Regions from separate parts of the Dyella sp. NPDC103356 genome, predicted to be linked through region 2. Evidence: riboswitches for the same ligand, from Rfam matches in the RefSeq annotation. Region 2 holds a riboswitch; the other holds the start of a gene.
The links. A riboswitch is a leader RNA that binds a small molecule or an ion and turns the genes downstream of it on or off. The one in region 2 is predicted to bind cobalamin.
Positions count from the first base shown of each region.

Region 1: another riboswitch for cobalamin. It lies ahead of ACZ6WW_RS13195 (ribonucleoside-diphosphate reductase subunit alpha); the one in region 2 lies ahead of metE (5-methyltetrahydropteroyltriglutamate--homocysteine S-methyltransferase).

Region 1 covers NZ_JBVJLZ010000005.1:144,873-148,845, reverse strand. Annotated here, with positions in the region: gene ACZ6WW_RS13205 (peptidase C13) at 1-16, shown strand, start outside; gene tcuC (tricarballylate/proton symporter TcuC) at 26-1,315, shown strand; cobalamin riboswitch at 1,449-1,666, shown strand; gene ACZ6WW_RS13195 (ribonucleoside-diphosphate reductase subunit alpha) at 1,825-3,973, shown strand, end outside.
Region 2 covers NZ_JBVJLZ010000012.1:120,904-124,876, forward strand. Annotated here, with positions in the region: gene pdxR (MocR-like pyridoxine biosynthesis transcription factor PdxR) at 1-1,309, shown strand, start outside; cobalamin riboswitch at 1,306-1,555, shown strand; gene metE (5-methyltetrahydropteroyltriglutamate--homocysteine S-methyltransferase) at 1,773-3,973, shown strand, end outside.

The DNA of each region.
Region 1 (3,973 bases), on a different contig from region 2:
CAGCGTCGTGCCCTGAGCCCGGTCCATGACGTCTGCCGCCACGCCGCGCTCGCGCAAGGAAAGCTTCAAGGCCATCGTGCGGGTGGTCAGCGGCAATTTTCTCGAGATGTACGACTTCATGGTCTATGGCTATTACGCCCCGGCCATTGCACGTGCGTACTTTCCGAGCCATAGCGCCTATGCCTCGCTGCTTTTGACCCTGCTCGCCTTTGCCGCCGGCTTTGTGATGCGGCCGGTGGGCGCGATCGTGCTGGGGGCTTATATCGACCATCACGGCCGCCGCAAGGGTTTGATCCTTACCTTGTTGTTGATGGCTGTCGGCACGCTGCTGGTCGCCGCCGTACCCGATTACGCGACGATCGGTGTGCTCGCGCCCCTGCTGGTGCTGGCCGGTCGGCTGCTGCAAGGTTTTTCCGCCGGCGTGGAGCTGGGTGGCGTCTCGGTTTATCTCAGCGAAATCGCGCGGCCCGGCCAGCGTGGCTTCTATTGTTCGTGGCAATCGGCCAGCCAGCAGGTCGCCGTGGTGTTCGCCGCGTCGATCGGCCTGCTGCTGCAGTACTGGATGCCTCCGGCGACCATCGACCGCTGGGGCTGGCGCATTCCGTTTCTGGTGGGTTGCCTGATCGTGCCGTTCCTGTTCGTCATCCGCCGCTCGCTGGAAGAGACCGAGGAGTTTCTTTCGCGCCGGCAGCCAAGCTTTGGCGAGATCTACCGCTCGATGCTCGCGCATGGGCGCATCGTGCTGATCGGCGTCGCCCTGGTCATGATGACGACGGTGTCGTTCTATCTGATCACCGCCTATACCCCGACCTTCGGCAGCGAGGTGTTGAAGCTGTCCACCTTCGACGTGTTCCTGGTGACGCTGTGCGTGGGCGTCTCCAATTTCATCTGGCTGCCGATCATGGGCGCGCTCTCCGACCGCATCGGTCGCCGCCCGCTGCTGCTGGCCTGCACCATGCTGGCGCTGCTGACCGCTTATCCGGTACTGCGCTGGCTGGTCGCGGAGCCCGGCTTCGGCCGGTTGCTCGTGGTCGAGCTGTGGCTGTCCTTTATCTATGCCAGCTACAACGGCGCCCTGGTGGTGACCCTGACCGAGATCATGCCCGCCCAGGTCCGCACCACCGGCTTTTCGCTGGCCTATAGCCTGGCCACCACCCTGGGCGGCTCCAGCCTGGCCATATCGCAATGGCTGATCCATACCACCGGCGACAAGGCGGCGCCCGGCCTGTGGCTGTCCTTCGCCGCGCTATGCGGCCTGGTGGCAACCTGGCTGGTGTTCCGGGACCCGCGTAGCCGGGGCATGCATCGGGGCTAGGCCCGGACCGGGCCAATGACAGGCGATTCGTACAAAGCTGCAAATTCCTGCAAGCGCCTGAACAGGCTGCTTCGTTTGTATTTATCCACCGGCTTATCCACAAATTATTGGGTTGACCAGACCCCTGGACCCCGATATGTTGTGCCTCGTCGGTGCCTTTCTCAGACCCACGGTCGGATCGGCTTAATAGGGAATCCCGGTGAAAATCCGGAACTGCCCCGCAGCGGTAAGTGGAAACGAACACCCCCATCGCACTGGCCGGTAAGGCTGGGAAGCGGGGGCAAGTAGGTGGATCGCCCGGAATGATCCTCGTCCACGAGTCCGAAGACCTGCCGACACATCGCGGCCTGCCGCCGCGGTGAGTGATGGCGGCTTCCGCGGGGAAGCGCGTCGTGGACGCGGGGCACCTAGCCTCGCCATACGACCGTTCGCGGAACCCTTACATCACACCTTTCAGCCCTGCGCGCGGGAGCAGGCGAAACGAACTTTTTTGCTGGAGCGCTGCCGCCATGCAACCTCTCGATACTTCCACGCGCGAACGCCTCGTCGGTCGCGTGGACGCTTCTCCTTTCTCCGCCGATGCTGCCAGCACCGGCTCGACCTCCCCTGCCGCAACGGAAACTCCGTTTGCGCTGACGCCACCGCACAACCCGGGCCAGATGCGCGTGACCAAGCGCAACGGTGGCCAGGAGATCGTCGACGTCAACAAGATCGTGCGCGCGGTCACCCGCAGCGGCGAGGGCCTGCACGGGGTCGACCCGCTGCGCGTCGCCCTGAAGACCATCGGCGGCCTTTACGATGGCGCCACCACCCAGGAGCTGGACGAACTGTCCATCCGTACGGCCGCGGCGCTTACCGCCGAAGAGCCGGAATACGGCCAGCTCGCCGCGCGCCTGCTCGGCGCCTTTATCGAAAAGGAAGTCAGCGGCCAGGAAATACAGAGCTTCTCGCAGTCGATCGCGCGCGGTGCCGAGCTGGGCATCCTCAATGCACGTCTGCGTGACTTTGTCGTCGCCAATGCGCGCAAGCTCAACGATGCGATCGATCCGCTGGCCACGCGCCGCTTCGAATACTTCGGCCTGCGCACGGTGTACGATCGCTACCTGCTGCGTCATCCGCAACAGCGCAAGGTGATCGAGACGCCGCAGCATTTCTTCATGCGCATCGCCTGCGCGCTCGGCGGCAACGACATGGGCGAGACGCTGGAGCTGTATCGCCTGCTCTCGTCGCTCGAATACATTGCGAGCTCGCCGACGCTGTTCAATGCCGGCACCTCGCACGAGCAGTTGTCTTCGTGCTTCCTGCTCGACTCGCCGACCGATTCGCTCGAATCGATCTACGAGAAGTACGGCGACGTCGCCAAGCTGTCCAAGTTTGCCGGCGGCATTGGCCTCGCCTACTCGCGCGTGCGTTCGCGCGGTTCGCTGATCAAGGGCACCAACGGTCATTCCAACGGCCTGGTGCCGTGGCTGAAGACGCTGGACGCCTCGGTCGCTGCAGTGAACCAGGGCGGCAAGCGCAAGGGCGCGGCCTGCGTGTACCTGGAGCCGTGGCATGCGGACATCGAGGAGTTCCTCGAACTGCGCGACAACACCGGCGACGATGCGCGTCGCACGCACAACCTCAATCTGGCCAACTGGATTCCCGACGAATTCATGCGCCGCGTCGAGACCGACAGCGACTGGTCGCTGTTCGACCCGAAAGTGGTGCCGCATTTCGTCGATAGCTGGGGTGAAACCTTCGAGCAGGCCTATCGCGACGCTGAAGCGGCCGGGCTGGCCGTCAAGAAGGTCAAGGCGCGCGAGCTGTACGCCCGCATGCTGCGCACGCTGGCGCAGACCGGCAACGGCTGGATGACCTTCAAGGACCGTTCGAACGCCACCAGCAATCAGACGGCCAAACCCGAGAACGTCATCCATCTGTCCAACCTGTGCACCGAGATCCTGGAAGTGACCTCGGCCGGCGAAACGGCAGTATGCAATCTCGGTTCGATCAATCTCGCCCGTCATGTGGTCGACGGCGCGGTCGATTTTGCCAAGCTTGCCGCTACCGTGCGTACCGCCGTGCGTCAGCTCGATCGTGTGATCGATCTCAACTTCTATCCGATCGACACCGCCGCCACCGCCAACCGCAAATGGCGTCCGGTCGGCCTGGGCGTGATGGGCCTGCAGGACGTGTTCTTCAAGCTGCGTCTGCCGTTCGATTCGAGCGAAGCGCTGGCCCTGTCCACGCGCATCGCCGAGGAGATTTATTTCAATGCGCTCGACGCATCGAACGAGATCGCACAGAAGCAGGGCGCGCACCCGGGCTTCGATGAAAGCCGCGCCGCCAATGGCGAACTGCAGTTCGACTACTGGCCGCAGGCCAAGCCGAACGATGTGGCACGCTGGGATGCCTTGCGCGAGCGCATCAAGACCCACGGCCTGCGCAATTCGTTGCTGATCGCGATCGCACCGACCGCAACCATCGCCTCGATCGCCGGTTGCTACGAGTGCATCGAGCCGCAGGTGAGCAACCTGTTCAAGCGCGAGACGCTGTCGGGCGACTTCCTGGTGGTCAACCGCTACCTTGCCGATGAGCTGAAAACGCTGGGCCTGTGGACGAGCGAAGTGCGCGACGCGATCAAGCTGGCCGACGGTTCGATCCAGGGCATCGCCG
Region 2 (3,973 bases):
CCTGGCTGGAGCGCTCAGCGTTGCCCGTTCCACGGTGGTCAATGCGTACGAGCGGCTGAAGAATGAGGGCTACCTGCGAGCCTCGGCGGGATCGGCCTGTCGCGTCTCCGCGATGGCTCAGGCGCCTTTTCAAGAGCGAGGCCAGAAGCGCGCCGTGGAATTGCCGCTGGCGGCGGAGCCGGCGGTCGCAGGCAAATGGTTTGCACCGGCCATTCCTGATCTCTCTCGTTTTCCGCATGCCGCCTGGGCTCGCTGCCTTGGCGCAAGAGCGCGGTCGCTGCGCATTCACGACCTCGGCTACGGTGAAGCCTCCGGTCTGGGTGCGTTGCGTACGGCGATTCTCGATCACATCGGCGCGACACGTGGCGTCGTGGCACGGCCGGAGCAGTTGCTGATCGTGCCGTCGACACGCGCGGCGATCGATCTGTTGAGCTCGCTCGTGTTGAGCAAGGGCGATGCGGTCAGCAAGGTTGCCTGGGTGGAAGACCCTGGTTACCCCACCGCCAAAGCGTTGTTGAGTGCGGCTGGCGCAACGCTGGTGCCTGCGCGATGCGATAGCGAAGGCATCGATCTGGGCGCGATCGAAGGACCGCCGCCGCGCCTCATCTATGTCACGCCATCGCACCAATACCCCACGGGCATGACCATGAGCCTTTCGCGGCGCATGGCACTTCTGGCGACGGCGAAAACGCATGGCGCGGTGGTGATAGAGGACGACTACGACAGCGAATTTCAGTACGGATCGCGTCCCATCGCCTCGCTGCAGGGCATCGATCGCCATGGGGTTGTCGCCTACCTGGGCACGTTCTCCAAGACGCTTGCTCCAGGGCTGCGTGTGGCATATGCCGTCGTGCCACCATCGTTGTTGTCGGCGGCCACGGAGCTTCAGCTTTTGCGCAGCGCGGTCGTTCCCATCCACGTGCAGGCGGCATTGGCGGACTTCATCGGCGAAGGGCGTTTCCGTGCGCACCTGCGGCAGATGAATGCCCTTTACGCGTCGCGCATGGCGGCGACGGTGGACGCGTTGCAGCATCATCTCGGGGAGATATTGCGGATCGGTGTCGGTACCGGCGGCTTGCAACTGGCGACATGGTTTCACGATGAGTGCGTCGATGATCGTGCCATCGCACTAGCGCTCAACGCGCAAGGCTTCGCGATGCGGCCGATGTCGTCGTTCTATCTCGGGCGATCCAAGCCCGGCTTGTTGTTCGGGATTGCCCAGGTGGTGACCGAGGACGTCGAGCGCCTGGCCGGCCGTATCAGGAACATCGTCGTGCCCTTGCTTGACGGCGCATCGCCGCAGGCGTAATTTCCACTCGCCGACGGTATCCATCTCTCTATTAAGATAAAGAGATGGATTTAAAAGGGAAGCCGGTACGGCCTTGGAGGGTTTTCTTCCCGGGCCAATTCCGGCGCTGCCCCGCAGCGGTGTGTGGAAACGACCTTCGCCATGAGCACTGGCCCTTCGGGGGCCGGGAAGCGGCGAACACTAGGCGAGGCATCCCCGTGCCTCATGTCCACGAGCCCGAAGACCTGCCTCGGCCAGGGAATCCATCCCCTGCCTGACCTGGAACCTCCGCGGGGAGGTTGGCCGGAGCCTGGTCGTCGCGGCGCATGGCTGCGGCGCTTGGCTCCCGTACGTCCTCGCGTGGGTTTCGGTTCGCCCGAGGGGGCGAAGGTCGCTCGTGTGCCTGCGTCGTGGCCCCAAGGCTGCGGTGTCGTTGCGCGATTCCTTCGTTCCTCATTCAACACGAATCGAGGACACATCGCTTATGGCTACTCTTTCCAACCTGGGTTTTCCCCGTATCGGCGCAAAGCGCGAGCTCAAACACGCGCTGGAAGCGTTCTGGCGGGGCGACTCGACATCACGGCAACTGCTGGATTCGGCGGCCCAACTCCGTCGCAGGCATTGGCAACTGCAGCGCGACGCTGGTGCCGACGTCGTGCCGTGCAACGATTTTTCGCTGTACGACCAGGTGCTCGATACCGCCTTTTTGTTCGATGCCATTCCCGAGCGCTATCGCGCGCTGGCCGACGCCGACCCGCTGGCCGGCTATTTCGCGCTGGCGCGCGGTACCCAGAGCGGCGGCCACGATCTGCATGCGCTGGAAATGACCAAGTGGTTCGATACCAACTACCACTACCTGGTGCCCGAACTGAAAAAGGGCCAGACCTTTCGCTTGCGCGGCGACAAGCCGGTCGCCGAATTCCTCGAGGCCAAGGCATTGGGTTTCAATGCGCGGCCGGTGCTGTTGGGGCCGGTCAGTTTTCTATTGCTGTCGAAAACGGTCGACGGTAGCGATCGTCTCGCCTTGCTCGGGCAGTTGTTGCCGGCCTACATCCGCCTGTTACGACAACTGGATGCCGCGGGTGCCGAATGGGTGCAGATCGACGAGCCTTGCCTGGTGCTCGATCAGGATGCGGACGATCATGCGGCCTATTTGAAGGCCTATACGGCGCTGGCTGACGTCGATGGTCCCAAGCTGATGTTGACCACGTATTTCGGCGAGCTGGGCGCCAATCTTGCCCTGGTGAACAAACTGCCGGTCGCCGGCGTGCATGTCGATCTGGTACGCGCACCCGGGCAGCTCGATGCGGTGCTCGATTCGCTGCCCGTTTCGCGTGTGCTTTCGCTCGGCTTGGTGGATGGACGCAATGTGTGGCGCGCGGATCTCGATCACGCGCTGGCGTTGGCGCGCCGTGCGAAAGAGCGTATTGGCGATGCGCGTCTGCATATCGCGCCGTCTTGTTCGCTGCTGCATGTGCCGTTCGATGCATCGGTGGAGACGGCGTTGCCCGGCGATCTGCACGGGTGGTTGGCATTTGCCCGGGAAAAGATCGGCGAATTGCGCACCTTGGCCGATGCCCTTGCCGACCGGCCATCCGCGCACACTGCGCTGAAGCAGGCGCGCGAAAGCCTTGCCAGCCGCCGTCGATCGGACAAGGTGCATCGGCCCGAGGTGGGGGCACGTATCGCGTTACTGGATGCTGGCGCCTCCCGCCGCTCGTCTTCCTACGACGAGCGGCGTCGGCTGCAGCAAGCGAAGCTGGGATTGCCGCTGTATCCCACGACCACCATCGGTTCGTTTCCACAAACCCACGAAGTGCGCGACGCGCGTGCTCGAAACAAGTCGGGCAAGTTTTCGGATGCCGACTACGATGCGTTCATTGCCGCTGAAACCGAAAAATGCGTGCGTTTCCAGGAAGAGATTGGCATCGACGTACTCGTGCATGGTGAGTTCGAACGCAATGACATGGTGGAGTACTTCGGCGAGCAACTGGATGGCTTCGCTTTCACCAAGTTGGGCTGGGTGCAGAGCTACGGCTCGCGTTGCGTCAAGCCGCCGATTATTTTCGGCGATGTGCATCGCCCGCGCGCGATGACGGTGAAGTGGTCCAGTTATGCGCAATCGCTGACGTCCAGGCCAATGAAGGGCATGTTGACCGGTCCGGTGACCGTGCTGCAGTGGTCGTTCGTGCGTGACGATCAGCCGCGCGCGGCGACGTGTCGCCAGATCGCACTGGCCTTGCGCGACGAGGTGCTCGATCTGGAAAGCGCGGGAATCGGCGTGATCCAGATTGATGAGCCCGCCTTGCGCGAGGGGTTGCCGTTGCGTCGGGCCGATTGGCAGGGTTATCTGGACTGGGCGGTCGAATGCTTCCGTATCACGGCCTCGAGCGTGGCCGACCGGACGCAGATTCACACGCATATGTGTTACTCGGAATTCAACGACATTATCGATGCGGTGGCCGCCATGGATGCCGATGTGATCTCGATCGAAACCTCGCGTTCGCGAATGGAGTTGCTCGATGCGTTCGTCAAATTCCGCTATCCGAACGAGATCGGCCCGGGTGTCTACGATATCCACTCGCCGCGTATACCCGATGCGGAGGAAATGATTTCGCTGCTGGAAAAGGCGGGCGCGGTGCTGAAGTCGGAACAGCTCTGGGTCAATCCCGACTGCGGCCTGAA